Regions from separate parts of the Paenibacillus sp. FSL W8-0194 genome, predicted to be linked through region 2. Evidence: predicted binding sites of a transcription regulator. Region 2 holds the regulator's gene; each other region holds the start of a gene.
The links. The regulator Rex, encoded in region 2, represses fermentation and respiration genes when NADH is low (regulators of the CRP and FNR family bind a similar motif). The targets are predictions, from matches to a motif close to TTGTGAAATATTTCACAA.
Positions count from the first base shown of each region.

Region 1 (10,968 bases), 1.8 Mb from region 2:
GTCACGAATATATTGTCCCCCTCCAATTACGGGGAATTCCGTCGGCTGCTCAAACCGAACGGCATGCTTGCGAAGGTGGTTCCGGGACCGGAGTATTTGCGGGAGTTCAGGCAGTTTCTGTACGGGGAGCGTGCCCGCCGCACGAAGGCTGCGGAAAATACGGCCGCGTTGTTCGCCAAACATTTTCCGGACATGAAGCAGCGCCGCGTGCGGTACGAAGCCGAGCTGGAACCGCATCATTTGGAAGCCATGCTCCGGATGACGCCGCTGTCCTGGCAAGCCACCGAGGAACAGGTCCGAGGGCTGCTCGCCCGTAGCTCCTTTAGGCTGACGTTTGATTTTTATATTTTATGGGGAAAACCGTTTATCGGATGAATATTTTTGCTAATGAATGTTTTAGCCCAAAAAGCGTACCCCTTCCAGGCTCCCTGGAAGGGGTACGCTTTTGTCGTTCAGGCCAAGCCCGCGCCGATTCCGTTAATACGTCGGCGGGTCCGCATGCTCCAGACCGGGGATCGATTTACCCTTCGGCAGCTCAAAGGACCATTCCACGTTGTTGTACCATTTGTCCGTAACGATGCGGATAAGCGTCGCTTTTTCGGGCAGCCGTTTCATTCCGTTCACGATAAAGCCAGGGTCCCCCGTCACCTCGTTCCATTCACCCCACCCGACCGATCCTCTGTACGTCACCAGGTATTCCTTTCCGTCCGAATCCTTTACGATCCATTCGTCATGGTTGAACATGTTGCGGAATTTGCCCTTCATCCGGATCAGGCTGACATTCGGGCCTGCCCCCTCTTTCTGGTTGGGATCGTTGTCGACCCAGAAATCGCTTAACGTCAGTTCGTCTCCTTGATCCTTGAACACGGCCGGATGGTGTTTCAGCTCGCTTGGAACAAGCTCCACCGAACCGCTGCTTCGGACCGGGATGGAATATCCGTCCAACACGAAACGCAGCTTCTGGCGGTCATAGGGAAGATAACGGAACGTGAACGTCCAGTGGCGTTTCCCGCCCCGGAGTTCGCTGTTTTGCGAAATGATGGTTTCCATATGCGGGAACTTGATGTTGTTGACGCTCGAAATGTCTTCCCCCTGCTCATTTTCAAAATGAAACATCAGCTGCTGCTTGGACTCCAGTTCGCCCGGAGAACGCCGGGCCGCCCGGGGGCTTAACGACGTGCTTAACTCGAGCCGCACTCCGCTTGGCGTGCGAACCAGCTTCTCCATTTCGATCCGCAGACCGTCGGGGGTCGTATATTTCTCACGCAAAGGCGTCGTGATGTTCATCGCGTTCGCCTTTTTCATGTCCAGCTCGAACCGGAAGTCCCATTTCCCGTCGACGACCTTTCCGGTGTACGGAATCTGCAGATGGTCGACGCGGGCCTGCACGATCAGCGCATCCGCCGGGATTTCCTTCACAAAAACAAACGTTAATTTTTCGACCGTGTCCGATCCCTCGATGCCTCTCAGCTCCGCGACCTCATTTCCGTTCAAATCCGTAATATGGAGATCATGCCAGTCGATCGCGTAAACCAAAGGCTTCCCTTGGGGATCCGTCACCTTCACGCCCATGACGAGCCTGGTGGCATCCGCAACGACCTCGTCGATTTCCAGCGCGTACCCTTTATCCTTCACCTTCACATGGGGATTCTGCACAATGCCCAGCTTGCGCGCATCGAGCATCCCGCTGTCCGTCGTCTCTTTGGAAAAAATGGACCTTACCCAATCGGCGATGGACGGCTGGGCATATAAGGTGAGGGCAGCCGTGACGATGGCCAGCGATGCGATCCACAGCGCGCTTTTTCGGATGATCCGTCCGTATCTGCGCTTGCGCCGAAAAGATGCCGGATGCCCATGCTCCATGGTTCCGTCCCCGTCCTCGATTTCAATGTCGGCCAAAGACGCCATCACCCGCTCCGTGAACCCGTCGGGCAATGCCTTGCGAAAGAGCAGCTCTTCCCACGCCTTTTCCCCCTCTTCCGCCAGCTGCAGCAGCAAACGGCACTCCGGACAAGTTTGCATATGGAGGCGCGCCTCTTCATCCATTGCGTTATTTCCAGACCGAATGAATTCTCTTGTCTGAGACAGATTCCAGCATTTCATGCTTTATCCCCTCCTTATCCTTGACCATTTTGCATAAGGACTTCTTGGCTCGGTGAAGCCGGTTCCGCACCTGGTTTACCTTAATGCCGGCAATTTCGGCGATTTCTTCGTAACTGAGCTCGTTCGTATATCGCAGCAGCAGCACGATGCGGTATTTTTCGGGCAGTTGGTTGATAAGCTGCTGCACTTCTCCGCCGGTCTCCTTGCGCAGAAAGGCTAATTCCGGCGTTTCGGCATGGTGCCTTCCCTCGCCCAGGACGCCGTCATCCGCCAGCAGGTCTTTTTTTTTCCGCATCGCGTCCCGCATGACGTTCACGGCAATCGTGTACAGCCATGAGGCGAAGCTGGAGTCTTCCCTGAAGCTTGCCAGCTTGCGGTAAGCCTTCAGAAAAGCTTCCTGCGTATAATCCTGGGCGTCCTGCGGGTTTGCCCCCATGCCCAGAAGCAAACCGTATATTTTGTTTTTATGTGTATCGACCAGCTGCGCAAAGCTGTCCTTATGTCCGGCAAGCACCTGTTTGACCAGCGCAGCGTCCCGTGACGGGTCTATCATAACGATCCTCCCCTGCTCTCTCTTCCTCTGACCATTTTACATATCTAGTAGACGAAGGAGGCAGGTTTTTCCTCTCGCTTTTTATACAAAAAGTCCCCGTCAAGCGGGCCCGGGCTGCGAGCCGGTTCAAGCGCTTCTGCGGGGAACCCCGAAAAAAAAGGAGCCCTCCGAATGAAGGGCCCAAATCAGATTAGACATATGAAAGGGTTTACATTTACCATTATAGTATGATTTTGTCCTTTTGAAAACGCTTTTTTGAAAGAGAATGCTGCAAACATCCGAGCAGCGGCTTTCCGCCAAGCAGCCTTGGCGTGAAACGCATTCGTCCAACTATAACGTTGTGTCCGGAGAGCGTCCGGAATCGAACGTTGAAGATGCCTTATAAAAAAATGGGTTGATTATGGAAAATAAATGATTGCCAAAAACTAATACCATTAGTTATAATGCTAATAAGATTAGTCTTAGCGTATGGGAGGATGATTTTCATGAAAAAAACGACCGTTCATCAAGTCACCCAGCTTTCCTTTTTGCCCCGCCTGTTCCCCGTCAACGTGTATCTCGTCGAAGAAGCGGACGGCCTGACCCTGATCGACGCCGGCATGCCGTTCAGCCTGAAGGGGATTCTCAACGCTGCGGATTCGCTCGGTAAACCGATTACCCGCATTTTGCTCACCCATGCGCATGGAGACCATGTCGGGGCTTTGGACGGATTAAAGGAAGCCCTCCCAAACGCCGAAGTGCTTATATCGCGCCGGGATCAAGCCCTTTTGGCCGGCAGCCGCGCCCTGGAAGCGGGAGAACCGCAAACGCCGATCAAGGGGGACGTCCCGCAAAAAGTCCGTACGAAACCGGATCGCCTCCTGGCGGACGGGGATCGGATAGGTTCCCTCCTGGCCATCGCCTCTCCGGGGCACACGCCCGGCCATATGGCCTTCTACGATACCCGGAGCGGCGTCCTGATCGCCGGCGACGCGTTCCAAATCCGGGGCGGGATGGCCGTATCCGGCGACACGCGGCCGCTTTTCCCTTTCCCCGCGATGGCGACCTGGAATAAAGAAGCCGCATTGGCAAGCGCCCGCCGCCTGGCCGACCTGAAGCCGTCCTGGCTGGCCGTCGGCCACGGCCGGATGCTGGAGCAGCCCGCCGCTGCCATGAACCAGGCCATTCTGCGGGCCGAAGCCGCTTTTCGGGAGGTGAAATAAGATGGCGAAAATGGGCCTCGACCGTCACACCCTCCTCGTTGCCGCCGCCGAAATCGCCGACGAATCCGGCTTGGATTCGCTGACCTTGGCTGCGCTTGCGCAAAAGCTGAAGGTGCGTTCGCCTTCCCTGTATAACCACGTGAACGGCCTTCCCGATTTGCGGGCGGCGCTGACCGTTCACTGCATCCGCTTGCTTGTCGAAACGACACGGGACGCGGTCATCGGCAAAACGGGCGACGATGCGATCCTCAGCTTATGCGGCGCTTACCTCCGGTTCGCACGTTCCCGCCCCGGGTTGTACGAAGCCTTTTATAAGGTAAACACGCAGCGGCACGAAGAGCTGGAATCGGCGAAACAGGAGCTGCTGAACCTTTTTTTGCGGATTATGGAGCCTTACGGGCTCGGCGAAACGGAAACGCTGCACGCGATCCGCGGACTGCGCAGCCTTTTGCACGGGTTTGCGTCGCTTGAGCAGCACGGAGGATTTCAAATGGACCTGAAGGTGGATGAAAGCCTGGAATACGTTTTGCGGGCTTTTTTGGAAGGGCTGCACACGAGCAAAAAGCCGATCCATAAGTAAAGAATGTCATATGGCGTTCAAGTTTACTTCTTGCCGGGTGTGATATAATATAGTTATACGTGATTAATTATATCATTATGAAGAGAGGAGTCTTGAACGTGGCTCATATCAGTCCCTCATATCTTCAAATCGGATCCACCGTAGGGGCTTTATTGATGGCTCTTCTGGTCATTTTTGTCCGCTTGAAGGCCAGCAACAGACCGGTAACGATCAAAAAAATCATTATTCCGCCGCTAGGCATGGCCACCGGCTTCCTGATGTTCGTGGCGCCGCAAGTCCGGGTTCCGTGGCTCTGGGCGTTGGCCGCCTTCCTTGTCGGCTGGTTCATATTTTCATATCCGCTCATTCGCAGCACCAAATTCGAGGTCTCGGAGGGCCAGGTGTTCGCCAGACGTTCCAAAAGCTTCGTGGTCATCTTGTTCGTTCTGCTGATCGTCCGTACCGTGCTTCATCAGGTGATCGACGAGTATGTTTCGATTCCGCAGTCCGGCGCCCTGTTTTTCTTGCTGGCGTTCGGCATGATCGTCCGCTGGAGAGTGTTCATGCTGAAACAATACCGCTCCATCGAAGCGTCGGGCGAACTGCAAAGCACCCCGCTGCCCCAGGAACCCCCGACCTCGACGAATGCAAAATAACAACGATATTTACGCATCCTTTCACCGTCTTCCGCGGCCCGCCGCAGAAGGCGGTTTTTTTATGCGAGGCGGAGCCCTTTCCCCTTGCATCTTGCTGCATTCAAAGGTATATTGCATTATGGAAATGCAGAACCTAGGGGAGAAGGACAAAAAGCGGCAACATGTTTCATCCGTTCAGCGACACTTTGTTGAATTTGTCACAATTTGCGCACAAAAATGGAGGAAAACAGAGAGATTCGGACCAAGAAGACGTATACTTGTGTAAAACTTCACAATTTGTGCGTAAGGCTTGAAATGCCTCATTATCCTTTTGGTGAACATTATGTTAACATAGGTAATGATGAGTTAGATTGCGGCCTTTTTCACTTGAGGAAGGTCTGTTGCTTCTAGACCCCTCTGCCCAAAAAGGGTCTATTAGCCCTTTTTAAAATAAAATTAAGCACTGCTGCTTACGCAAAGGAGAAATGGACATGTCGGAAACAATTACTGATGCAAAGACTGAACAAGCGAACGAGCCTGTCAGCCAAAATCAACAGGATTTGCTCGACCAGCTGCTCAAGCCCGAGGTTCAGGAATCTTTGACCACGCTGGTCAACCATCTTCCAAAGCTGACCGAGCTTGTGAATGTATTGACAAAGTCTTACGATTTCGCTCAAGCCGTGGCTACGGACAAAACGCTGAAAAGCGACACGGTTGGCGCCATTCAGGAGATGGCAACCCCGGTTATCAAATCGGTGAAATCCGTCGCTGCAAACGTGATCGAAGCAAAAGACCGCGCAGAAAGCAGTCAAGAAGTGATCGGTCTTTTTGGCCTGCTCAAATTGCTGAAAGATCCGCAAGCACAAAAAATGTTCCGTTTCGTGAACGCTTATCTCCAAGTCTCTGCTGAAAACGCGAAAGAACAAAAATAATCCACTTTAATATTTAGGTAAGGACGGAGGAAAAACTATGTCAAAACATATTGTCATTTTGGGTGCAGGATATGGCGGACTCCTCTCCGCGCTGACCGTTCGCAAATACATGAACAAAGACCAAGCGCGCGTGACCGTGGTGAACCAATATCCGACTCACCAAATCATTACCGAGCTTCACCGCCTGGCTGCGGGCAGCATCGAAGAAAAAGCGATCGCCATGCCGCTTGAAAAACTGTTCAAAGGCAAAGACATCGATCTGAAAATCGCCAAGGTCGAGTCTTTCTCCGTGGACAACAAAGAAGTGAAGCTTTCGGACGGTTCCAAGCTGACTTACGACGCGCTTGTCGTCGGCCTCGGCAGCATCACCGCTTACTTCGGCATTCCCGGCCTCGACAAATACAGCATGGTGCTCAAATCCGCTGACGATGCCAACCGCATCCACCGCCATATCGAAGAACGCATCCAAGCTTACTCCCAATCCAAAGATCCGGCTGACGCAACGATCCTCATCGGCGGCGGCGGCTTGACCGGCGTCGAACTCGTGGGCGAAATCGCCGACATCTTGCCAAGCCTGACCAAAAAATACGGCATTGACCGCAGCGAAATCAAATTGATGCTCGTTGAAGCCGGCCCTAAAATTTTGCCTGTGCTTCCTGACCATCTGATCGAGCGCGCGACCAAAAGCCTTGAAAACCGCGGCGTAACGTTCTTGACCGGACTGCCTGTAACGAACGTGGAAGGTAACGTTGTTGACCTGAAAGACGGCCAAAAAATCGTCACCAACACCTTCGTATGGACCGGCGGCGTGCAAGGCAATCCGCTTGTCGGCGAATCCGGCCTGGAAGTCAACCGCGGACGCGCAACCGTCAACGAATTCCTGCAATCCACGTCCCATAAAGACGTATTCGTTGCCGGCGACAGCGCCGTATACTTCGACGAAACCGGACGTCCTTACCCTCCAACCGCGCAAATTGCATGGCAAATGGGCGAGCTGATCGGCTACAACCTGTACGCGTTCCTGAACGATAAAGCGTTCGAAACGTTTGCTCCGGTAAACTCCGGTACGCTGGCTAGCCTTGGCCGCAAAGACGCTGTAGCAACCATCGGCGAAAACAACATTTCGCTGAAAGGTCTGCCTGCGACGCTGATGAAGGAAGCAAGTAACATCCGTTACCTCTCCCACATCAAAGCATTGTATACGCTGGCTTACTAATCTTCATAACAACAACCGCTTGAAGCGGCAAACAGGGTATCCTCACGGTCTTGGCGACCGGGGATACCCTGTTTTTTACGATGCCAGGCTTTGTGCAAGCGCGGTCTGCATCCATAACAGGTCGTGACGGGACTTTCGGGATGCCCTCAAGCCCGGGCAGCTCCGGAATCGGCAGGAGACGCTGCCGATCGGCGTTTTGGGCTATATTCAATATGGCCATGGGACGAAGAAAGTATGACCGCCGAACAAAATTCGATCTTGTCCGCGTGTTCTCAAACGTTTTGCTTTGATATATCCTAAAAAAGCGAGGGATTTATGGCGAAAGGGAAGGAGGGCGGCATGCGAAAGCTTGCGGGGATTCACCAAAAGGAGTTTCAGGTCTGGGTATTTACGCGCGCGGATCTGGCAAAGTTCGTCATCGTCGACGTGATGTTCAGCACCGCCCTGTATGCCGGGCTCAGACGGATCAACGGACATGAAACGATCGCGATTTTGGGGAGCTCCATCGGGACGCATTTATGCAGATATTTGCGCTGTCGGGGTCTTTTTTTAAGGCTGCGGCCAGGCACATGGATCCGGCGGCCCTGGAGTCCTTCAGCCCCCTGAACGAAGCTCCAAAAGGACTCTCACCGGAAGCCGCCGCGCTGCCGGTTTTTATCGTTTTAGGGCCGTAATGGACCGAATTTCGCCGAAGCGGCCGATTATGGGATTTTTATCACAATCTCGTGTACAATAGGATTGAAGGAGCGAATGAAACATGAAACGCAAAAGAAGAAGAGTTGCCGTCGTAGGCTCCGGCATGGTCGGATCCAGCTGCGCTTACGCGATGATCAACCAATCCATCTGCGACGAGATCATGATGATCGACCGCACATACGACCGGGCGCTTGCCCAGGCGCTGGACTTGTCGCATTGCATCGATTTTACGCATACGCGGACGACCGTGTACGCAGGAACCTATGCGGACTGCGCCGACGTCGACGTCGTCATCCTGACGGCCGGCGCCAATCCGAAGCCGGGGCAAAACCGGATGGACGTCCTGGCCGAAGCCGCCGAAATTACGCGTCAAATCGTGACGCCGATCGTGGAGAGCGGTTTTCAGGGGATCTTCATCACGGCCGCCAATCCGGTGGATCTCGTTACGTACATGATTTGGAAGCTTACCGGTTTTCCGCGCCATCGCGTCATCGGTACGGGCACTTCCATCGATACTTCGCGGCTCAAAACGCTGCTCTCGGACGTGTTTTCCATCGATCCGCGCAGCGTCAGCGGGTATGCGTTGGGCGAACACGGCGAATCGCAATTCGTCGCATGGTCGCACGTCACGATCGGCGGCAAGCCGATCCTCGATATTTTGGAGCAGCACCCGGAACGTTTTAAGCATGTCGATTTGAACGATATCGCGCGCAAAACGAAGGATGCCGGATGGGAAATTTTCACGCGGAAGGGATCGACCCATTTCGGGATCGGCAGCGCCATCGCCCATATTACCCGTGCCGTCCTGAACGACGAACATAAAATTATCGCCGTATCCGCCATACTCGACGGGGAGTACGGCGAACACGGCGTGTGCGCCGGGGTTCCGGCCATCATTAGCAGCGACGGCATTCAGGAACTGCTGGAGCTTAAGTTAAGCGAAGACGAACGGAAACGGTTCGAGGATTCCTGCGCCCTGATCCGCCGCAATTTGGAGGGTCTCCAGCTCGAGCCGATACGTTAAGTTAACCTTCCGTTGCCGTCACGGCCATCATCCTCGTTCGCAGCTTGCGTGAGCACAAATAATAAAAGGAGCCTCCCCCGCTTTCCGGCATCCGGATTGGCGGGGGAACGGCTCCTTTTTTCATCGGCCGGAAGATCAAGCGATTGCCGGCGATGATCCGAACGATGAGGCTGTTACTGCTCCTCCAGCCTGCTCATATCCGGCGGTACGCGGTGTCGGGTCGCCTGCTCGTATCCATAGGCAATCTTGATCAGCGTCGGTTCGCTGAACGCGGTTCCGATAAACGTTATTCCGACAGGGCCTTTGGTGATGTAGCCTCCCGGAGCGATGACGCCGTCCTCCGCGTAACCTCCCGGCACCGTAATCGCCGGATAGCCAGCTCTGGCCGCGATATCGTCCCCTTCGTCGCAGCCGAGGAACAGCAACGCGTCAAGACGGTAGGTTTCAATCGCGTAATCGATCCCCTTAGCCCGCGACATCTCCTGATTGTAACGGAGCGTCTCCAAATATTCCGGTTCGGTTAGGGTCCCGCTGGTCGCTTCGCATTTCTCCAGCAGGTCCTGCCCGTATTTCAGGCACCGGTCGGCGTGCCCGTTGTTGAACGCGATCACTTCGGCCAGCGTATGAACGGGAATGCTTTCAGGAAGCTGCGCGAGATAATCGTTGACGCCCTTTTTGAATTCGTAGACCAGCACGTTTCCGTTCCAGGACGCATCCTGACAAGGGAGCTCTACCGGATCGACGATCGTTGCCCCTTCCCTGCGGAGCGCTTCGATCGCCGCTTCGAGAACGGCCTTTCGGGCCGGATCCAGGTCGCGGAAATAATGCCTCGGAATGCCGATGCGCACTTGCTTTAAGCAGGAAGCGTCAAGAAATGGCGTATAATCCTGCAAAAACCGCCCTGCGCTTGCCTCCGTGGCCGGGTCCCGCTCATCTATTCCGGTCATGGCCCCCAGCAGGATCGCGGCATCGGCGACGGTTCGGGCCATCGGTCCGGCCGTATCCTGCGTGTGCGTGATCGGAATGATGCCCGAACGGCTGACCAGCCCGACCGTCGGCTTAATGCCGACCAGCATCTGCTGGCTGGCCGGGCTGATGATCGACCCGGACGTTTCCGTGCCGATCGCCGCGGCGGCCAGGTTTGCCGCCACGGCTGCGGCCGAGCCGGAGCTGGACCCGCCGACGAACAATTCCCCCGGTCCGTACGGATTAAGGCATAATCCCCGGCGGCTGCTGTAACCGGCCCACATGCCGCTCGCCATAAAATTCGCCCACTCGGTCATGTTCGCCTTCCCGAGGAATACCGCCCCGGCCTTTCTTAGCTGAGCCGCTACGAACGAGTCCTCCGCCGCGACGTGCTCCGCCAAAGCCAGCGTGCCGGCGCTGGTATGCATCGCGTCGCGGGTATCGATGTTATCCTTTAAGAGCAGGGGGATGCCATGGAGCGGCCCCCGGGTTCCTTTTTCGTAACGTTCGTCATCGAGCTCCCTTGCGATCCTCAGGGCAGCCGGATTCACTTCTATGATGGATTTCAGCTTGCCGTCGTAGCGCTCAATCCGTTTCAGATAGGCTTTGACGATTTCTTCAGAGGTGGTTTCGCCCGATTCCATGGCAGCCTGCATGCTGCGGATATCCAGCTCCACGATCCATTCCTCGATATTCAGTGGATTTTCCATTTGTCCTCACCCCCGGGTTTTAAGTAGGGCATGGCTGCATCATTTCAGACAGAGGCATATTTCTCCATATGCTGCCTGTACAGCTTCCATGCTCCTTGTTCCTTGCGAAATACTTCCATGGCCAACACGCTCGCGACTTGTTTGCCGTGCAGGCTGAAGTTCACGATGGACGATAGGACCAATTCATTTTCCGTACGCATGTTCCTTGCGAGGTCGCTATACTCCCAATGAGGTTCCTTACCCTCATACATGGCCAGCGTTTCAAGGTTGTCCGTTTTATAATGCCCGGACCGGTAAACCTCGTAATCCCGATCCGGGTAATAACCAAAATAACCGATAAAGTCATCCGATATCCATGCGTTCACCTCTTCC
Region 1 is NZ_CP150205.1:406,778-417,745, reverse strand. It holds gene MKY58_RS01720 (putative RNA methyltransferase) at 1-375, shown strand, start outside; gene MKY58_RS01715 (DUF4179 domain-containing protein) at 478-2,103, opposite strand; gene MKY58_RS01710 (sigma-70 family RNA polymerase sigma factor) at 2,051-2,656, opposite strand; gene MKY58_RS01705 (MBL fold metallo-hydrolase) at 3,142-3,858, shown strand; gene MKY58_RS01700 (WHG domain-containing protein) at 3,860-4,438, shown strand; gene MKY58_RS01695 (cytochrome c biogenesis protein CcdC) at 4,537-5,073, shown strand; gene MKY58_RS01690 (DUF1641 domain-containing protein) at 5,544-5,984, shown strand; gene MKY58_RS01685 (NAD(P)/FAD-dependent oxidoreductase) at 6,022-7,200, shown strand; gene MKY58_RS01680 (hypothetical protein) at 7,540-7,806, shown strand; gene MKY58_RS01675 (L-lactate dehydrogenase) at 7,958-8,920, shown strand; gene MKY58_RS01670 (amidase family protein) at 9,094-10,596, opposite strand; gene MKY58_RS01665 (DUF4440 domain-containing protein) at 10,641-10,968, opposite strand, start outside.
Region 1: a site for Rex is predicted at 7,904-7,921, ahead of MKY58_RS01675 (L-lactate dehydrogenase). Genes of this name have one in related genera too.

Region 2 (10,968 bases):
TTCCCTTTCAAGGCGGCGGTCTTTAAGGGAAGACAACATTATTTGTGTTTGAGAAAATTTGAACATAAAATAAACAGAAGAGACTTTTTTAATCCCAAGGAAGATACGATTACCGCTGCGCAGATGATCGTATGGCTTGCGCAAACCGAAAACGGCGACGACGAGGAGCTGAATCTCGGGGGAAGGGGCGGCGACTTCTGGGAAACGGTGAGCAGCGATTCGGATTCCTGCCTGGGCCGAGCCTGCCCGTGGTTCCGCAAATGTTATTATCACCGCGCGAAACATGAGGCGGGCATCGCCGACGTCGTCATTACGAACCACTCCAAGCTGTTCACAGACGTTAAAGCGGGTCATCAGCTGCTGCCGTCCTATGAGCGCCTCGTCATTGACGAAGCCCACCATTTGGAGGATGTTGCCGGCAAACATCTGGGGCTGCACATGAAATATTTCAGCGTCGTCCACACCCTTACGCGTCTGTACAAAGATGCGCGGAGCGGACAGCTTATCGCCCTCCGCCAACAACTGCAGTCGTCCGGCCAGGAGCGGGCCGGCGACTGGATCGCGGCGATCGATCGCATCAGCGAAGATTTGGTCGACGTCAAGGAAACTTGGGACAAGCTCAGCGAATCCCTGTTCGCCCTGATGCCGGAAAGGAATGACGCCGCGCCGGGAGAATCCGGGCAATATGTGCTGAGGCTCCAGCCGTCGAAATGGCCGCAGGAATGGGAAACATTGAAGGCGATGGAGAACCAGATCCATGTGAAAATGAGCGAAATCGTCCGCCGCGGCGAAAAAATGCTGGCTGAATACAAGGAAAACGAAGACGATTACAGCGCGGACAGCCTGATAACGGATCTTAGCGGCCTGTTCAAGGACCTGGCTGCCGAACGGGACGATCTGCGGACGTTCATGAATCTGGACGATGCCACCGTCGTTTATTGGATGGAGGCAAGCAGCCATTTCCGCAGCAAATCGCTTCAGCTGTATGCGGTTCCGGTGGACGTCAGCAAACAGCTCAAGGAGTTGTTTTTCGATAAAAAGAAAAGCGTTATATTAACGTCGGCTACTTTGTCGGTGGACAAGTCCTTCCAATACATGATCGATAATCTGGGTCTGCAGGAAGACCAGGAGAGCGGCAGGCTGGTATCCGTGCAGCTTCCTTCCCCGTTCAAATACCGCGACCAGGCATTGCTGGTCATTCCGCGGGATTTCCCGAGCGTAAAAGGAAGCGTCGGCGATCCGGTGTTCGTGGACACCCTCGTGCGGTCCCTGGCCGACGCGGCGATCGCAACCCATGGCCGAATGCTGGTGCTGTTCACCTCGTACCGGATGCTCCGGCAGGTGCATGAACCGCTGAAAAACGCCCTTGCGGGCAGCGATATTACCGTGCTCGGCCAAGGCGTGGACAGCGGCAGCCGCACCAAGCTCATTCGCCGGTTTCAAGACAGCAGCGCTTCGGTGCTGCTCGGTACGAGCAGCTTCTGGGAGGGAGTCGATATCCCCGGCGAAGCGTTGACCTGCCTGGCGATCGTAAGGCTTCCGTTCCAGCCGCCGAATCACCCGCTGAACGAAGCGAAAGCCGAACTTTTGCAGCGCCAGAAGAAAAATCCGTTCATGAAGCTTTCCGTGCCGCAGGCGGTCATCCGCTTTAAGCAGGGCTTCGGCCGCTTGGTTCGTACGGCGAATGACCGCGGAATCGTCATCGTTTACGATACGCGCGTAATCGAGTCTTACTACGGGAAATATTTTCTCTATTCCTTGCCGGGGCCAAAGATGGAGCATATGAATACGGAAAAAATGGTTCCCCGTATATCTGAATGGCTTCAAGAAGGTTAAAACGACCCTTTTCATAGGATCGAACGATAGAAATTAAGCTGTTAAATAGGGGGAACATGCATGAAATCGGAGAAAATTTCCGAAGCGGTCGTCCGCAGATTGCCTGTATATTTACGTTATTTGAATGATTTGCACAAGCGGGAGGTAGCGACGGTCTCCTCCCAGGAGCTTGGCCAGCGACTGGACCTGAACCCGGCTCAAATCCGCAAGGATCTTGCGTATTTCGGGGATTTCGGCCGGAAAGGGATCGGATACGACGTTTCGTACCTGATCGAAAAAATCCGCCACATCCTGAACCTGGATCAGCAGATCAACGCGGTGCTGGTGGGCGCCGGCAACCTGGGACAGGCGCTTTCCAACTACAACTTTTACCTGCGCGAAAACATTAAAATCGTGGCGGTCTTTGACGAAAATCCGAAAAAAATCGGCAAAAAAATCAATACGCTGACGGTGCAGCCGATGGAAGAGATCACGGATACGATCAAAAACCGGAATATCCGGATCGGCATCATTACGGTGCCCGCCGTCGAGGCCCAGAACGTGGCCGACCAGCTTATTGGCGCCGGGATCGAGGCGATCCTGAACTTCGCGCCGACCATTCTGAAGGCGCCGGCCAACATCCGGATTCATGCGGCGGACTTTACGACCGACCTGCTGAGCTTGGCATATTATTTGGATAACGGAAAGGAAGGTTCTGCCGATGACGGAGAACAAGACAAAGAATAAATGGATCATTGCGAACGGCAGCTTTGCCGTGCCTGACAAAGACAAGCCCGTAATCCAGGGCTGCATGGTCATCGAAGGCGACCGCATTGCCTATATAGGGGAAGAAATGCCGGAGCTTGAAAACGAAGTTCCCGTATTCGACGGGACGCATCTGTTTTTTATGCCCGGATTGATCAATACGCACGGACATGCAGCGATGTCGCTGCTGCGGGGGTACGGGGACGACCTGGCCCTGCAAATTTGGCTGCAGGAGAAAATGTGGCCGATGGAAGCCAAGTTTACCTCCTCCGACGTCTATTGGGGAACGGCGCTGTCGGTGCTGGAAATGCTCAAGGGCGGGACGACGACCTTCCTGGACATGTATGACCATATGGACCAGGTCGCCAAGGTGACCGAAGAGTCGGGAATCCGCGCGTCCCTGATGCGGGGCGTCATCGGGTTATGCTCCGAGGACATTCAGCGTCACAAGCTGAACGAGGCGATCCAGTTCGCACGCGATTGGAACGGCAAGGCGGACGGCCGGATCACGACGATGATTTCGCCGCACGCGCCGTATACATGTCCTCCGGATTTCATCGAGAAATTCGTGCAGGCTGCGTTTGACCTGGATTTGCCGATGCATACCCATATGTCCGAAACGATTGCCGAGGTTGAGCAAAACGTTCGGGATTACGGCTTGCGTCCGGTCGCCCATTTGGAGAAGCTCGGCGTATTTTCAAGACCGTCCCTGGTCGCCCATGCCGTTCACTTGACCGATGAAGAAATCGGCATTTTGGCGCGCAACAACGTGGCCGTATCTCACAATCCGGGCAGCAACCTGAAGCTGGCGAGCGGCGTGGCCCGCGTGACGGATCTGCTCAAAGCGGGCGTAACGGTCTCGCTCGGCACCGACGGCGCGGCCAGCAACAACAATTTGGACATGTTCGAGGAAATGCGTCTTGCGGCGCTCATCCACAAAGGGGTGTCCGGCGACCCGACGGCGGTTCCGGCTTACGAGGCCTTGAAAATGGGAACGGTATACGGAGCGCAATCCCTTTTCCTGCAGGACGTCGGTACCCTTGCGCCGGGCATGAAAGCCGATTTTATCGCACTAAATACCGATCAAGCCCATTTTCTTCCGCATACCGATCTGATTTCCCACGCGATCTACTCGGCTAGCGGCAAAGACGTCGAACATGTGTGGGTGGACGGCAAGCAGATCGTGAAGCATGGCGCGTGCCTGACGATGGACGAAGAGCGCATCCGCCGGGAAGCCCAAGCCGCGTTCGAAGGTCTCTTGTCGCGGTAAGAACGGCCAAAGATAGGGGAACTTATGCTAAAGAACAAAAAGAAATGGATTTTTCTCGGCATCGTCGCGTTTCTGCTGATCGTGTTCGGGCTTTACCGTTATTACATATACGTAACGCAGGATATCCGCGCGCAAGAGACGGCGGCCATTCTGAAGGCCAAACAGGAGACAAGCCTCGTGAAGGTGACCGAAGCCCAAAAATCGGTATGGGATACGATCTGCTGGGCGATCGAAGGGTTGGACAAAGACAACCGTCCGATCATGGTGTGGGTGACGATGGACGAAAACGGCAAAGTGAAATCGGGCGAGGGCGCGGTGCATGAAGAGCTGCTCTCAAACGGCATGTCGGAAAATCAGATCAAGGAAAAAGCGACGAAGGAAATTCCGGACGTCAAAAAGCTGAAGGCCGTGCCCGGGATGTACAACGGCGAATACGCATGGCAGCTTTTTTACTGGTCCAAGGATCATTATTATTATCAATTCTACCGGTTCAGCGACGGCCAAAGCATCGGGGGACCGTTTACGCTGCCTAACCGGTAATCCGTCTAAACGCATTGATGCGAATCATTAGCTAATAAATGGAAAAGAACCTCATGAAAATGGGGTTCTTTGGCGTGCGCAGGATAATATTTTAAATACTTTCACACATTACCTTCGATTAAGTATATACGATGTGATATACTCTATATTGTGATTCAAAGATATACTCTCTGAAAATGGTGTGACCGTCGTGTTTAATGCAGATCGAAGAAGCTTGGAATGACCGTGTCTTAGAAGCTTTGTTTAAAGCTCCTTTGCCGCGGTTGTCTATTTTTCGTATGATATAGATAAGATAAGTTTTTTAGAATAAGAGAGGAGGACAACGTTTTGAAACTGCGTCCAATACCAATTGCGCTTACTGTTGTCATATCGGCGGCGGTGCTGTTCGGCGGATGGTTCGTTTATCGCCAGACGACGATGCAAGGGCCGCTGCAAAAAATCGTTCAAAATTATAAAGGCGTCAACAACGCCCAATTCGATATTACCCGCAATCAGATCAATCTGAAACTGGATTTGAAGCCTGACACGAACTTATCGGGACTTGTAAACCAAATTACGACCAAAGGAAAATCGGTGGTGGGCAACCGCAAGCTGAAATTCGATTTCGTGGACCATTCCTCCGAGAAGCTGAACCGTTTCTGGAATTCCGCGATGTTCTCCGTCGCCGAAGCGATGGACAACAAGAAATATACCGAAATTCCGGCCAAGCTGGAGCAGCTGGCCAAAGATTCCGGCATCAAAACCCAAACGGAGATGGATACCGACAACGTGTATATCAGCCTTAGCGACGGCGATTCCAGCAAGTTTATCGTGCTGCCCCGGAACCCCGCGAAGATAGGGGTGTGGGAATAATGCCAAGATGGACCAAAGAGGTGCTGGTCGGTTTCGTTCCGGTATTGCTCATATTTTTGGCTTATATCGGCGTCAATATCATTCCACTGATCATTGCGGCGCTGCTGATCGGCGGGCTGCTTTTCATGGCGAGCGTTCGCGGCGGACTGGCCGTAGGAGCCGGGGCGGAGCGCAAACGCAAAAAAAGAGGGCCCAAGAAGCTGACGTTCGAAGAAATCGGCGGGCAGGATCATGCGAAGCAGGAGCTGATGGAGGCCCTGGACTTTTTGATCAAGCATGAAGAAATCCGCAAGCTCGGCATCCGTCCTTTGAAAGGGATTCTGCTGACGGGACCTCCGGGAACCGGGAAAACGCTGATGGCGAAGGCGGCCGCGCATTATACGGATTCCGTATTCGTGGCTTCGTCCGGCAGCGAATTCGTCGAAATGTACGTCGGCGTCGGCGCCGGTCGCGTGCGCGAGCTGTTCCGCGAAGCGCGCAACCGCGCCGTGAAGGAAAACAAGCAAAGCGCGATCATCTTCATCGATGAAATCGACGTGATCGGCGGCAAACGCGAAGGCGGCCAGCAGCGCGAATACGATCAGACGCTGAACCAGCTGCTGACCGAAATGGACGGGATATATTCGTCCGACAGTCCGAGAATTTTGCTTATCGCGGCAACGAACCGCAAGGAAATGCTCGACAGCGCGCTGCTCCGTCCGGGACGTTTCGACAGGCATATCCAGGTCGACCTGCCCGATAAAAAGGGGCGCGAGCATATTCTCCGGCTGCATGCAAAAAACAAGCCGCTTAAAGAGGGCGTCGACCTCGGGAAAATCGCCGAGGAATCCTTCGGTTTTTCCGGGGCGCAGCTCGAGAGCGTCATGAACGAGGCAGCCATTTACGCGATGCGCGAAGGCTTAAAAGAAATCGAACAAAAACATTTGTCCATGTCCATAGACAAGGTGATGATGGGCGAACGCACCGACCGCGAATCGACGCTCGAAGAGAAAAAACGGGTTGCGATTCACGAGCTTGGCCACGCGATCATGGCAGAGCTTGTCCGTCCGGGCAGCGTCAGCCAGGTTGCGCTCAGCCCGCGCGGCAAAGCGCTTGGTTACGTGCGGCATAATCCGACCCAGGAACAATACCTGTACACCAAAACGTTCCTGGAGGAGCAAATTATGATCGCCCTGGGCGGCGCCGCGTCGGAGGAGATTTTCTACGGCGGACGCAGCACCGGCTCGAGCAACGACTTCGAGCAGGCGCTGAACATCGTGCAAACCATGATGAAATCCGGGTTGACGTCCCTTGGCATCGTCGATTTGGACATGGTGACGAAAGAAGAGCTGATGAAAGAAAACAATGCCATTTTGGAAGAGCTCATGAAACGGACGCGGACGATGCTGGAGGAACGCCGGACGATTTACGAACAGTCGCTCGATATCCTGCTGAAGGAAGAAACGCTGTCCGGAGACCAATTTCGTCGACTATTTCGTGAACATTCCCAATTACCAGCATAATTTGTGATGCTGGTTCTTTTTTTTTACTTTTTTTCTGTGCTAAGTTATTATTATAGTTTGGGTCACCATGTACCCTCCTACATTAAAGATACGGGTACGACATAGAAAATTCGCAAACAAGTGGCCATAGGAAGGTGGAAGAGAAACATGTACTTTAAAAAGATTGGCGTCATCGGCGGGGGCACGATGGGTCAAGGCATCGCCGAAATGCTGGCGACGCGCGGCCTGGACGTGCTGCTCGTGGAGAAAACGCCGGAAAAACTCGATTATTCGTATTCCATGATCGAACTCAGCTTGGACAAACAGCTCGAAAAATGGGCCATTACCCAAGCAGAAAAAAAATTGATTTTGGGCAGAATTCATAAAGTGGTGCATCTTGCGGAGCTCGGCACATGCGACATGGTCATCGAGACGATCTCCGAAGACCTGGACGCCAAACGCGTCGTATTCTCGCAGCTGGACCAAGTATGCCCTAGCCATATCATTCTTGCCAGCAACACGTCTTCGCTCAGCTTGACGGAGCTGGCCAGCTCGACCATGTATCCGGAGCGGGTGATCGGCATGCACTTCATCCATCCGGTAAGCAAAGTCGACCTGGTCGAAATCATCCGCGGTTTGAAAACTTCCGATACGACATTTACGGAAACCAAACGTTTCGTTGAGGAAGTCGTCCATAAAAAAGGCATCATGGTCTATGAATCCCCTGGTTTCGTTTCCAGCCGGATGATTTGCCTCATGATCAACGAAGCGCTGCATATCCTCCAGGAAGGCGTGGCTTCTCCAGAGGACATCGACGACGCGATGCGCATCGGATACCAGTTCCAATACGGACCGCTGGAGATGGCCGACCGTTTCGGCCTCGACTCCGTCCTTGCTGCGCTGGATCGGATGTTCCGGGAATTCGGCGAGCTGAAGTACCGTCCGTCGATCGTGCTTAAAAAGATGGTGCGCGCGGGGCATTTGGGCGTCAAAACAGGCGAAGGCTTCTTCAAGTACGACAAGGATGGTGACCGGGTATGAAAATTTTAGTCATTAACGCGGGAAGTTCTTCCCTTAAATACCAGCTGTACGACATGACCGACGAATCCGTGCTTGCCAAAGGGCTGGTGGAACGGATCGGCATGGATTCCTCCATCGTAACGCACAAACCTGCGGGACGAGCCGACGTGACGGAAGTGAGCGAAATTTTGGAGCATACGACGGCGATTCGCAAAGTGCTCGGACTGCTGACAAACCCTGAGCACGGCGTGATCGGTTCGATCGACGAAATCGACGCGGTTGGGCACCGCGTCGTTCACGGCGGCGAATATTTCGACGAGTCCGCGGTCGTGGATAGCGACGTGAAGTCCAAAATCCGCCAGCTCTTCGACCTGGCGCCGCTTCATAACCCGGCTTCCATGATGGGAATCAAGGCCGCCGAAGCCAACATGCCGAACATTCCGCAGGTTGTCGTCTTCGATACCGCCTTCCATCAATCGATGCCGGAACATGCGTACCTGTACGCCATTCCGAGAGTGCTCTATAAAAAACATAAAGTAAGACGCTACGGCGCGCACGGCACGTCGCATGATTACGTCAGCCAAGCCGCGGCGGAATTCTTGGGCCGTCCAATCGAAGATCTGAAAATCATCACCTGCCATATCGGCAACGGAGCCAGCATCACGGCCGTGAAAAACGGACGTTCCATCGATACCTCGATGGGCATGACGCCGCTTGAAGGCTTGATGATGGGCACGCGCAGCGGCGATTTGGACCCGGCGATCGTGCCGTTCGTCATGAACAAGGAAGAATTGACGGTCAACGAGGTCAACTCGATGCTGAACAAACATAGCGGACTTTTGGCGATTTCGGGCATCAGCAGCGACATGCGGGAAATTACCGAAGGAATGCAAAACGGCGACGCCAATTCGAAGCTGGCATTCGACATGTACGAATACCGTCTCCGCAAATACATCGGTTCGTATGCCGCCGTCATGAACGGCGTCGATACGATCGTCTTCACGGCAGGCGTCGGAGAGAATTCGGTTGTTTTGCGTGAAAAAGTATGCGAAAATTTGACTTATCTGGGCGTCGAGCTGGATAAGGAATTAAACGCGATCCGTTCCGGCGAACCGCGCCGCATTTCTTCGGCCGATTCCAAAGTGGAGGTTCTGGTAATCCCGACCAACGAAGAGCTTGTCATCGCCCGGGACACGAACCGCCTCGTACAAGGATTGAAGTCGTAGACGCGATATCATCGAATTCAAGCAAGTTATTGTAAAGGGAGAGATTTAGGCATGGCCACCAAAAGTGTGATTCGTGACGTGAACAAGCACGTAGGAGAGACCGTTACGATCGGCAGCTGGATTCATAACAAACGTTCGAGCGGAAAAATCCAGTTTCTGCAGCTGCGTGACGGCAGCGGATATATTCAGGGCGTCGTCGTGAAAAACGAAGTTTCCGAGCAGGTATGGAACGATGCCAAAAGCCTGACGCAGGAAAGTTCGGTATACGTCACCGGCGTCATTCGCGAGGAGCCGCGCAGCCAGTCGGGCTATGAAATGACGGTAACGGGACTTGAAATCATTCACTTGACCGAAAATTATCCGATTACCCCGAAAGAGCATGGCATCGATTTTCTGATGGACCATCGCCATCTGTGGCTGCGTTCGCCGAAGCAGCGCGCCATTTTGGTCATCCGCGGAGAAATTATCCGCGCCGTTCAGGAATTTTTCGATCAAAACGGATTCACACTGGTCGATCCGCCGATTTTGACTCCGACGTCCGCGGAAGGAACGACGAACCTGTTCCACACGAAATATTTCGAAGAGGACGCCTATTTGACGCAAAGCGGCCAGCTTTACATGGAAGCTGCGGCCATGGCGCTCGGTAAAGTCTATTCCTTCGGGCCGACGTTCCGCGCCGAAAAATCGAAAACCCGCCGCCACCTGATCGAGTTCTGGATGATCGAGCCGGAAATGGCCTTTACCGATCATGAAGAAAGCCTTCAGATCCAGGAGCAGTTCATCACGCATGTCGTGCAATCCGTCGTGAAAAACTGCAAGAAGGAACTGGAAGCGGTCGGACGCGATATTTCCAAGCTGGAAAACATCCAAGCGCCGTTCCCGCGCATTACGTATGACGATGCCATCAAATTCCTTCAGGAAGAAGGCTTCGACATTCCGTGGGGCGAAGACTTCGGGGCACCGCACGAAACGGCCATCGCCGAGAAATACGACAAACCGGTATTCATTACGCATTATCCGGCGGGAATCAAGGCGTTTTACATGAAACCGGACCCGAACCGTCCGGAGGTCGTGCTGTGCGCCGACATGATCGCGCCGGAAGGTTACGGCGAAATCATCGGCGGTTCGCAGCGGATCGACGATCCGGTCCTGCTGGAACAGCGTTTCAAGGAGCATGACCTGTCGATGGAAACGTACCAGTGGTACATGGATTTGCGCAAGTACGGAACGGTGCCGCATTCCGGATTCGGTCTGGGGCTGGAACGTACGGTAGCTTGGATCTGCGGACTCGATCACGTTCGCGAAACGATTCCGTTCCCTCGCACATTGTATCGCCTCTACCCTTAATAAAGAGAGGTGAAGCTCATGGACGGCGCAGGATGGAACGCATGGGCCGAGGGTGCTTCCTTCGGCCTGGGATCCGGCATGGCGGTCATTCCGTATGTGCTGCTCCGGCATTACCGCAAATTGAAGCTGAGCGATCAAGAGGTGCTGCTGCTCATCCATCTGATATCTTTCAAGCAGGTGGAGCACAAAGATTTCCCGACGCTGGAGGAACTTCAGGAGGTCATGGGCGTCTCGGCCCAAGCCATCGCCCAAAGCCTGCAGAAGCTGCTGAAAGCAGGGATGATCAGCATCGACGAAGAACTTGACGAGCTCCGCAACATTCAATACGAGCGGTACAATTTGTCCGGCTTGTTCGAGAAGCTGGGCGTGCTTTTGGTAGATCAGCGTAAAAACAGGTCCACTCCCGCGTCACGCCCGCATTCGGACACCGGTCCGGAGCAGGAGGCGGGCAAAAATCTGTTCGTCGTGTTCGAGAAGGAATTCGGACGGCCCCTGTCGCCGATGGAACTGGAGGCCATCTCCGGATGGATCGATCAGGACCGTTATCCGGAAGAATTGATCCGCATGGCGCTGAAGGAGGCCGTATTTGCCGGGAAGGTGCATTTCCGGTACATCGACCGGATTTTGCTGGAATGGAGCCGCAACCGGGTCA
Region 2 is NZ_CP150205.1:2,171,038-2,182,005, forward strand. It holds gene dinG (ATP-dependent DNA helicase DinG) at 1-1,836, shown strand, start outside; gene MKY58_RS09675 (redox-sensing transcriptional repressor Rex) at 1,897-2,562, shown strand; gene MKY58_RS09680 (amidohydrolase) at 2,537-3,850, shown strand; gene MKY58_RS09685 (DUF5590 domain-containing protein) at 3,875-4,390, shown strand; gene MKY58_RS09690 (hypothetical protein) at 4,718-5,242, shown strand; gene MKY58_RS09695 (AAA family ATPase) at 5,242-6,744, shown strand; gene MKY58_RS09700 (3-hydroxyacyl-CoA dehydrogenase NAD-binding domain-containing protein) at 6,892-7,764, shown strand; gene MKY58_RS09705 (acetate kinase) at 7,761-8,969, shown strand; gene asnS (asparagine--tRNA ligase) at 9,021-10,316, shown strand; gene MKY58_RS09715 (DnaD domain-containing protein) at 10,335-10,968, shown strand, end outside.

Region 3 (10,968 bases), 970 kb from region 2:
CAATCGTGCCATATTACATCAATCCTTTCAGGTAGACAAAGCTGAAGATAAAGATCCAGACGACGTCAAGGAAGTGCCAGTACAGCGAGAAGATGAACGATTTGTTCGCGGTCTCGTCCGTAAAGCCTTGGCGACCCACTTGAATCAGGATGCCTGCGCCCCACAGGATCCCCATGGTCACGTGAAGACCGTGGGTTCCGAGCAGGACGAACAAGCTGGACAGGAATGCGCTCGTTTGCAGCGTCGCGCCTTCATGCACGTAGTTGACGAATTCCGTAATCTCGATGCCGAGGAACCCGAGGCCCATCAGCAAAGTGACGACGAAGAAAATCATCATCGGTTTTTTCAAGCCGAGGCGCATGGCATGAATGCCAAGGCCGCAGGTAAAGCTGCTTGTGAGCAGCAGGAACGTTTCCCAGATAACACCGCCGACCTCGAAAAGCTCTTTGCCGGTCGGGCCGTTGCCCGTACGGTTCCAAAGCGTGAAGTATACGGCGAACAACGTGGAAAACAGGACGATTTCTGCTCCAAGGAAGAGCCAGAAGCCGAAGATTTTGTTGCTGTTCTCCTCGGTTCTGTACTCCAGCGGCAGCGTGTCATTTATTTTCATACGGTATCACCCCGCAGTTTCTGTTCGGTAGCGGCGATTTCCTTCGGTGGAATATGATAGCCGTGATCGCGTTCGAAGGAACGCACCGCCAGCATGATGATCACGCCGACGCCCGCGATGATCGCAGGAATGAACCAGCTGAACACGAGGAAAAAGCCCAGGAAAAACATGATTACGCCGAGAATGAACGGTTGCCCGCTGTTGTTTGGCATATGAATCTCTTCGTAAGGTCCTTCTTCATAAAGCGGAACGTTATGCTTTTTGGCATGCCAGAAAGCATCTTCGGAATGTACGACAGGCACTTTCGCAAAGTTGTAAACCGGAACCGGGCTTGGCGTGCTCCATTCCAGCGTACGCGCATCCCATGGATCCCCGCCCTCGTTGCGTGGGCTGTGGCGGAAGCTGTAGAAGAAGTTGTAGCACAGGACCACGAAGCCGACCGCAAGAATGAGAGCGCCGATCGTCGCGATCATGTTCAGCGGACCGTAGCCGGTGCTGGCTGAATAAGTGTACATCCGGCGCGTCATGCCGTTAAGTCCAAGGAAGAACAGCGGCATGAAAGCCACGTTGAAGCCGACGATGATCAGCCAGAAGGCCGTTTTGGCCAGACGTTCGTTCAGGCGGAAGCCGAACATTTTAGGGAACCAGTAATGCATGCCGGCCAGTACCCCGAATACCGTACCCGGAATAAGCACATAGTGGAAGTGGGCCACCAGGAACATCGTATTGTGATACTGATAGTCGGCGCTTGCCATCGCAAGCATGACGCCGGTTACGCCGCCGATCGTAAAGATCGGGATAAAGCCCATCGCGTACAGCATCGGAGACGTGAACGAGATTTTGCCTTTGCGGAGCGTAAACAGCCAGTTGAAAATTTTGACCCCGGTCGGAACCGCGATCGCCATCGTCGTGATGGAGAAAAAGCCGTTGACCATGGCGCCTTGGCCCATCGTATAGAAGTGGTGCGCCCATACGAGAAAGGACAGGACCGAGATGGCGACCATGCTGACAACCATCGATTTGTAGCCGTACAAATTCTTTTTCGAGAACGTGGAAATAATATCGCTGAAAATACCGAAAGCAGGCAAGATAACGATATATACTTCAGGGTGTCCCCAAACCCAGAACAAGTTGGCCCAGAGCATATCCATACCGCCGTTGGCCATCGTAAAGAACTGGCTTCCGAACACGCGGTCGAACATCATCAGGGCAAGCGCTACGGTGAGCACAGGGAAAGCAAACAAAATAATGACGTTCGTAATCAGTACCGACCAGGTGAACATCGGCATACGCATCAGTTTCATGCCTGGAGCACGCATCTTCAGGATCGTCACGATAAAGTTGACGCCCGTCATCAGCGTACCGATACCGGATATTTGCAGCGCGAGCGAGTAGTAGTTATTGCCTACCGTCGGGCTGAATTCAAGGCTTGCGAGCGGGAAGTACGCGGACCAGCCGGCATCCGGCGATCCCCCGATCACAAACGAAATGTTAAACAGCATCGCTCCCATAAAGAACATCCAGAAGCTGACGGCGTTAAGTCTAGGGAAAGCGACGTCGCGGGCCCCGATTTGCAGCGGAACGACCACGTTCATCATCCCGATGACAAACGGCATCGCCATGAACAAAATCATGATAACCCCGTGCGTCGTAAATATCTCATTGTAGTGCTGGGCATCCAAAAATTTGGAGTCCGGCGTCGCGAGCTGCGCCCGCATCAACAGGGCGTCGACGCCGCCGCGGAACAGCATGATCAACGCCGACAAAATATACATAATGCCGATTTTTTTGTGGTCCACGGTGGTGAGCCACTCACGCCACAGATAGCCCCATTTTTTGAAATAGGTCAATCCGATCACGATGGCGAGCGATACGAGCACGATGCTGACATCGGCCGCGTAGATCATCGGCTCGCCGGTAACAAAAAATTCGTCCCATTTCATGCAGTTTGTTCTCCTTTCTCCATGATGTTAGTGACCGTGTTCCATGGAAGAATGATCGTTCATGTCTTTCATGTCACCCATGTCCTGCATATGATCCGCGGAATCCTTGCCGGATTCCTTGCTGTCTGTCGAATTGTCCCCGCCATGGCCGTGTTCGGACATATCCATAGGCGGAGGCGAGAATTTCAGGTGCGTGGAGCTGTAAGACTTGCGTCCGACGAAGTCCGTATGCAATACGGAGTTGAATTCCTGCTCGGTCAGTTTCGGAGCGGTTTGCTGCACCTCGTTGACCCATTTCGTGTAATCGGCAGGAGATTGGGCAAGTACCTCGAATTCCATTTGGGCGAAACCTTTACCGGAGAAGTTCGAGTTTTTACCCATGTACGAACCTTCATGTTCGGCGACGAGATTCAGCTTGGTGACCATGTCGCTCATCGCGTATTTCTGTCCGCCGAGCTGCGGAACCCAGAAGCTTGAAATCGGACCGTACGAGTAGAGACGGAACTCGACCGGACGGTGCGTAGGGATGTTGACGTAGTTTACCGTTTCGATGCCTTCCTCCGGATAGCTGAAATGCCATTTCCAGTTGGAAGAGGAGGCGTAGATGACAAGCGGCTTTTGATCCTCATAGCCGGCCGGCACCTTTTCTACGGCATAAGTCGTACGTACGGTAACGACAGACAAAATGGCTACGATGATAATCGGAATGGCAGTCCAGATAAATTCGAGCCATTTGCTTCCTTCCATATGAGGCGGTTCATAATCGTCCGGCGTTTTGCTGGCCCGGTATTTGGTCAACATGAAAATGTACAGGATGTACACGACGATTAACACGAGCGCCATCATCAGAATAGAGAAGATAATTGTATTGGATTGTGTTTTCGCTACCGGCCCTTTCGGATCCAGGACCATCAGTTTCGTATCGCATCCGCTGAGCAGCATGACGACGGAAATAAAAATGAGTGAAAACAACCATCTTTTTTTCTTCACGGGAAACTCCTTTCTAGCATGCCTTAATCGCTGAGTGTTTGGATAATTCGCGAATCCTTATAGCCATAGCATAGTAACTTGTGAAAAAGAAAACAAATACAGTAGAATACATAATTGTAAATAAAATACAATTATTCTGTGATAATCTTCACATTCTTCACGAAAAAAGGCCAAAAAATCCGATTAAGCTTTGAAAAAGGCTAAATTCGGCGATTTTCATTTTTGTTCAAAATTGAACGGGCGGGGAACAGTTGTGCCAGTTCTGTCACAATTGAAAGGGTTTTAAGCCCGGGGTAAGTTTTTTTACCCCTGTCCGGCGGTCGCTGAAACCTGCTTGTACCGCGGCATCATGTGCTAAAATAGACATAAATTCGTTTGCCGTAACAAACATCACAATAAGGATTTTGCAATCCGGACCATAGGAGAGGAAACGCAATGGGAGAGAAACGGACGAACGCAAAAGGGATATTTTTTGACGTGGATGATACGCTTTACGATCATTTGCAGCCGCTGAGGGAGGCGCTTCGGCATGTGCTCGGCACCGGAGAGGACTTTCCGTATGAGGCGGTATATCACCGATTCAGATATTACAGCGACAAGCTTTCCGCCAGCCATGGCGCGGTCAATGCCGCCGGAGCGGAACGGGATTTGCAGGAGATGAGGATCCAAAGGGCCAAGCTGGCTTTGGCGGAATTCGGGATCGCGGTGACGGATGGGGAGGCGGGCCGGATCCAGGAACAATACCTGGAGCGCCAGTTCCGGATCCGCCCGTTTCCGGGGGCAACGGAGCTGATCGGCGAGTTGCAGGCGGCCGGTCATGTCGTCGGGCTGATCACGAACGGACCGGCGGAGCACCAGATGGCCAAAATCAAGGCGCTGGCGCTGGATGCCGCCATCCCTTCCGGCCATATTTTCGTATCGGGGGCGGTCGGTTACGACAAGCCGGATCCGCGCCTGTTTGCCCGCGTCAATGAACAAACGGGGACGGATCCTTCGCGCTGCTTCTACATCGGCGATTCGTGGCGAAACGACGTGATCGGGGCGCTGGATGCGGGCTGGACCGCGATCTGGTTCAACCACAGGCAGGTTGAGCCCGAAACGGAACATCAGCCGCAGTATACGGCAGGCAGTTACCGGGAGCTTGCCGGGCTGCTGCTGGCTTAAAGGATTCAGGGATGAACGAAAACAAAGCAGCCGCATTCCCGTTACGGGGTCGCGGCTGCTTTGTTTTCATTTACATCCTATAAACGATTTCATCGTATAAGTTCAGGCAGGTACCGATGCACCGGCATTAACGTTCCACGGTCGCATCATCAGGTGGCGATTGCGGCGGAACCTGTTTGCGTTTGTACATGAGCCTGGAGACGATGATGCCGATCGCGCCAAGTCCGATGAACAAAATCGCTCTGACCGCAACGGATACGTCCGGCAGGTCGGCGACGATGACTTTGACCAGCGTGAGGAACAGCAAGCCGATGCCGGCAAGCCGGACCATCCGGCGCTGAAGCAAGACGCCGCATACGATGACGGCGATGGCGTACACCGCCCACACCGCGGACAAAACCAAATGCCGCAGGTCTTTCGTCAGCCCGCCGGTCAGCACGTTGGTCGCCTCGGTCATAAAAATGATCGCAAGCCCGGCATCGATCCACATGAGAATATCCGGCCAGCGGTTGGACAACATCCGTTGCGGCATACGCCGCAGCGTGTACGACAGAACCGCAAGGGAGGCCAGCAGTACGAGCCAGGAAAGGGTTTCGGCGGAAAAGATGCGATGGATGGCCAAAAACAGCGTGCCCGCCGCGCCGTACAGCAATACGATGGCTGCCGTGATTTGCTGCATATAACTTTTCAGCACCATGCCTAGGACGATGCCCGCGGTTCCGATGACGATCGCGGAAGCCGGCGCATAATGCTGGTTCGAAATATCGAATGCCCACAGGAACCAGGCGACGGTCGCGATGGAGACGAACACGGGGGAACGCTGTTCCTTCATGTATTTGCCCCATGCGGCCAGCGTGTAAACCAGCGCCCACACCAGCAGCATCAACGGCCGCCAATGAACGGAACCTTCCCACAGCGGGTACAAGGCATAAATCCATAATGCCATGACGCCGAATCCGGGGAATAACGACAACGTTTCATCAAGTTTGCGGCGTCCGGGCCCGAAGAAGGCGTAAGCGAGCAATGCCGCATGCTGAATGAATACCGCTCCGATGAAAACGTGGCGGCTTTCATCGAAGTCGCCTGCCGCGTAAGCGATCAGAAGCGGCAGATGAAGCACCCCGGCCGCGACGAAATAGGCGGCGCGGAAATCGAATTTCAAGGCGACGGCGATCATCGCCAGCGAAAACGCGGTCTCGTATCCCGCCAGCACCCAAGCATTCGGCTCGGCGGAATGCACGAGGAAAGGAACGAGATACCCCGCCACCGTCGCGATGATGATCAGCGTTTGCGAGCGGCGTCTGAGCGCCGTAAACACGCATAGCGCAATCGAAATGACGTAAAGCGCAAACGCGATGCCCGAAGGGATCAGGTCATACAGCTGATGGGCCGCAAACACGGACAAGATGAGGATGCCGATCGAACCTCCCAAAAGCACCTGTCCGAGCGCTTCCCGTTTGCTGCGGAGCTGCCGTTCGCCCAGCCAATACATGACGGCGGCTGCGACGACGCCCAGCAGGCAGCGCACGGGTTCGGTCAAATATCCGGCTTTGACCACTGCGGTAAATCCCCATAACACGCCGAGCAGCAGGACCACGATAAAGACCCGCGGAAGCCATACCCTGGCGATGAGATGCTCCCAGTCCTTCGGCGGCTTGGGTTCGCGTGGAACCTGCGGCTGCTGCCCGGGATAAGCGTACGGATTCATTCCCGGCGGATAAGGCTGGCCGGCCCCCTGCATCCGGGGCTGTTGCGGCGGAACCTGGCCCTGATAACCTTGGCCCGGTACGCCTGCAGGAGGATATCCCGGCATGCCCTGCGGTCCGGGCCGGTAACCCGGCCCCCCTTGTCCCGGAGCCGGAGGGCCATACATGCCCTGGCCCGGAGGGGCCTGATGCCCCGGCATTCCCTGAGGGGGAACGGCCTGATTTGGCACCCGCGGCTGACCGTAAGGCGGATAGGCCTGCGGTGGATGCCCGGCATGCCCCGGAGCGCCCGCGTGCGGAGGCGTTACCCCCGGCGCCGGCCCCTGAACGGGCTGGTCCGCCCCGCGCCTGGCATGGCGCAGTTCCGTCAGCTCAAGCTCCATTTGTTTCATTTTGGCTTCTAGCTGTTCAATCCTTTTTTCCAACTCCAATGGTTAACCACTCCTGAATTCCCAATATTAAGCTCTATTGCCGTATATCCATCTTACCACAGAATGACGGCGGATTTAGCACGAAATATGCTCGGAATTCGCTTGGAATAGGCTCAGAACATCTTTGCGAGGGAGATCAATCCCGTAATGGTCACGACATTAAACAGGGTGGAGAGCAGCACGGTTTGGGCGGCGAAATCGGGTTCGTTCCGATATTCTTCGGCCAAAATCGACGTATTGACGCCCGTCGGCATGCCGGATGCGATCAGCAGCGCCTGCGCGGGTATTCCTTTGAGTCCCAGCGCGAAGACGAGCGCGCATCCGATGGCCGGTCCGATGATCAGCTTCAGGAACATGCTGACGTATACGTCCAAGCGGTAAAGCTTGAGCGGGTATTTGACGATCTGCGCCCCCAGGGTCAGCAGCGCAATGGCAACCATCGATTGCTGCGCGTAGGTTAAAGGCTGGGATACGAACAAAGGCAGCGGCGCCTGGAGCACATGCAGCAGCAGCCCCAAAACCAAAGCATACGGCACGGGCATCTTCAAGAAGCCGATCAGCATGCTCCGGTAGTTGCCTTTCATCTTCGCTCCCTGGATCGCGATGACGCCGTACGTGAAGGTCAGCAGGCTTTGCAGGGACATGATCAGCGCCTGCATCGACGAAGCGAGCATATCCCCCTTAAAGACGAGCGCGTTGATCGGCATCCCGTAATTCCCGGAATTGTCGAGCATGATGCTGTTGTTAAAGGCCGCTTTCATGCTGCTTTCGAATTTGAACAGGCGCCCCGCCACGGTCCCCAGCAGCCATAAAATGAAGACATACAAGGCGTAAAACATAACGACGGTCCCCAGCAGCTCGCCGGACATATCGGAATGGTACATGCTCATAAAAACCGCGGCCGGCGTGATGAAATAAAAATTGATTTTGGATAAAGTGTATAAATCCAGTTGGAAAAGCCGCTGCATCAGCGAGCCGAACGCGATCAGCACAAACACCGGCAGCACGACTTCAAGCAATATGGTAGCAATCATACATTCAGCTTCCTTTTTCTTCATGATGTAAATGGCGGGCTTATTCATTATAGCACCACGTCAAAGCGGCGGGGCTCCAAAATCAAGCTCTTTTCGCAAAAGTCGCGCATTTTTTGTTGGAATAATATTCATTTTTTAGTAAGAAAGGCCGATAAATATAGCATACACGCAATAAGGGATCGCACTGGGTATCCAGACGCATGAACATGGAGGTCCTTAGTACCATTCATTGCAGCGCCAGGGCATAAAGCTCGAGTGTCCCAAGGTAGAAGTTTAAATGGTGTAACGGGGATTTTGTCGAATTACATGCAGTGTCTTTCAACGGAACCGTTTTCCATTCGGCTGTCGAAAGCATGGAAGGCGTCAGGCATCGCAACATTTGCAAAATCCTGAACGGGAGGTTATTTACATGCTGCCTTTTTCGGAACAATCGCAAAGAAGCATCCGTAACGGCCTTTTTGAAAAGGATGTGTACGAGCTGTATGCCAAAGCCCGCAGCTGGAACGATTTGTCTCGAAGTTATATGAACTTTGCGCGCCCCCTGCTGGAAGCGGGCTTCCGCAAAGCGGCGCTGGTCGTGGCCCACATGAGCGTCAAAGCGAAGCTGAAGCAAATTTATTTGCAATCGGAAGGCAGGTTTCCGCCGGAGGATCTGTATTATGACGAATTGATCGGTACGCTTCGGCATGTCGCCGAGATCGATTTGGAAACGGAGCTGTTTTTGAACACGCTGCAGTATATCGCGGAGTCGGAAGATTCAGCTTTTTTGGCCCAGAACGACGGCGACCATCTGACGAAAATGATCGAGCGGGTGGAGCAGACGCTGGAAGGGCTGGACCGATGCGCGGTTGGCAGCGGCGTGGTCATCAGGCTTGAAAACTAGCAGCGAAAAAAAAAGAAGCCGGTTACGTCATCCGCAGATGATGGTCGCCGGCTTTGTTCTCGCTTAGCACCTGCTCGACTTTCGAAATGTGCAAATCCATGCGGGCGGACGCCTCCCTGGCATCCTGCTTGGAGATGGCTTCGCAGATGCGGATATGTTCCTGCAGCAATCGCTCGGCCGAGGAACGTTCGGCGTAAAACCACAGCGCGCGCATATCCTTCATGTTTTCATGCAGACGGCTCGACAGCGATTCCATCAATTCAAGCAGCAGCGGGTTGCGGGTTGCGGCCGCGATCTGCTGGTGAAATTTCACGTCGGCCTGTTCGATGAAATGCTCGTCATCGGAATTTTCCATCTCTTCGAGCAGCTTTTCGAGGACGGCCAGGTCCTCTTCCGTTCGATGCAGCGCGGCAAGCGCGGCGCATCCGGTCTCAAGAACGCGGCGCACCTCCAGAAGGTGGCGCAGCGATGCGGCCCGTCCTTCCCATAAATCGTCGTAACGCTGCATCGGGTGGACCGGCGCGGCTTCCGGAGGAACAGCTTTGACGAACGTTCCCCCGCCCTGTTTAATGTTAAGCAATCCCATCGCTTTCAGCGCGCTCAGCGCCTCCCGGATCGTCGATCTGCCCACGTTGTATTGGGCCGCCAGGTCGACGACCGAAGCAAGCCGGTCCCCGGGCGCAAGGCGCCCGTCGAGCATCCGTTCCTTCAAATCGTTCATGACCCATTCGTACTGCTTAAGCGGTCTCTGCTGGTTGGTCATCTTCCTCAACGTCCTTTCCGAAATTCCTGATCATGATCCGTCTCTATGGTTTCATTCCGTTATTGGTATTTCAACTGGCCCGTCATGCAGCATGTTTCGCGAGTTTATAACATCTGAAGCATTTTTATCATCAGCAGCGGACAAGTATGAAAAAAAAATTTCGACGCGTCTATTTTCGATTCATCTATTCTAGTGTATACTTGTTCCCAAGAAAAGTCATCAGATGACCTGATTAATTTAAATATTCCATCGATACCGAACGAATCCAAGGGAGGGACTTTCCTTGCTGCAAGAAGAAGTCAAACGCGAACTGATCTCGATCCTCGGCAGCGCATACGTCAAGGACGATCCGCAGACGCTCGTCACCCATTCCTATGACGGCACGCCGATGCTGCAATCCTTGCCGGACGGCGTTGTTTACCCGTCCAGCACCGAGGAGGTGTCGCGGATCATGAAGGTGCTGAGCCGCTACAAAATCCCGGTCGTGGGCAGAGGTTCCGGCACCAATTTATGCGGGGGCACGGTGCCCGTGCAGGGCGGCATCGTCATGGTCATGCACCGGATGAACCGCATTTTGGAAATCGACCTGGAAAATTTGACGGCCACGGTACAGCCCGGATTGAACACGAAACAGTTCAGCACGCATGTTGAAAGCCTCGGCTTGTTTTACCCGCCGGACCCGAGCAGCATGGCCATTTCCACGATCGGGGGAAACATTGCCGAATGCTCCGGAGGGCTGCGCGGCCTGAAATACGGGACGACCAAAGATTACGTGATCGGCCTGGAAGCGGTGCTTGCAAGCGGCGACGTGATCCGCACGGGAGGCAAGCTGATGAAGGACGTGGCGGGGTACGACCTGACCAAGCTGCTGGTCGGCTCGGAAGGGACGCTGGCCATCATTACGGAGGCCACGCTGAAACTGATTCCGCCTCCAAGATACAAGAAAACGATGCTGGCGATGTACAAGGACCTGTACGGCGCTGCCCGCACCGTATCGAAAATCATCGAAAACCGCATCATCCCGGCCACGCTTGAAATTCTGGATAACGCCACCATCCGCGTCGTGGATGATTTCGCGAAGCTGGGGCTGCCGCTCGACATGGAGGCGATCCTGATCATCGAGCAGGACGGCGATCAAGAAGCCGTGGAACGGGATATCGCCATCATTACCGAGGTTTGCCGAAGCGAACATGCCGACCAGATCAGCATCGCGGCTAGCCCGGAAGAGGCCGAGAAGCTGCTGACCGCGCGCCGCAGCGCGTTTACGGCGCTCGCCCGGCTGCGCCCGACGACCATACTGGAGGACGCGACCGTGCCGCGCTCGAAAATCGCCGACATGGTGGTCGAAATCAACCGGATCGCGAAAAAGCACCAGGTGCAGATCAGCACGTTCGGGCATGCGGGGGACGGCAATCTCCATCCGACGGCAACGACCGATGCCCGG
Region 3 is NZ_CP150205.1:1,198,769-1,209,736, forward strand. It holds gene qoxD (cytochrome aa3 quinol oxidase subunit IV) at 1-12, opposite strand, end outside; gene qoxC (cytochrome aa3 quinol oxidase subunit III) at 14-610, opposite strand; gene qoxB (cytochrome aa3 quinol oxidase subunit I) at 607-2,553, opposite strand; gene qoxA (cytochrome aa3 quinol oxidase subunit II) at 2,581-3,543, opposite strand; gene MKY58_RS05110 (HAD family hydrolase) at 3,979-4,707, shown strand; gene MKY58_RS05115 (DUF2339 domain-containing protein) at 4,835-6,844, opposite strand; gene MKY58_RS05120 (AEC family transporter) at 6,958-7,878, opposite strand; gene MKY58_RS05125 (hypothetical protein) at 8,288-8,761, shown strand; gene MKY58_RS05130 (FadR/GntR family transcriptional regulator) at 8,784-9,524, opposite strand; gene MKY58_RS05135 (FAD-linked oxidase C-terminal domain-containing protein) at 9,808-10,968, shown strand, end outside.
Region 3: a site for Rex is predicted at 3,680-3,697, ahead of qoxA (cytochrome aa3 quinol oxidase subunit II). Genes of this name have one in related genera too.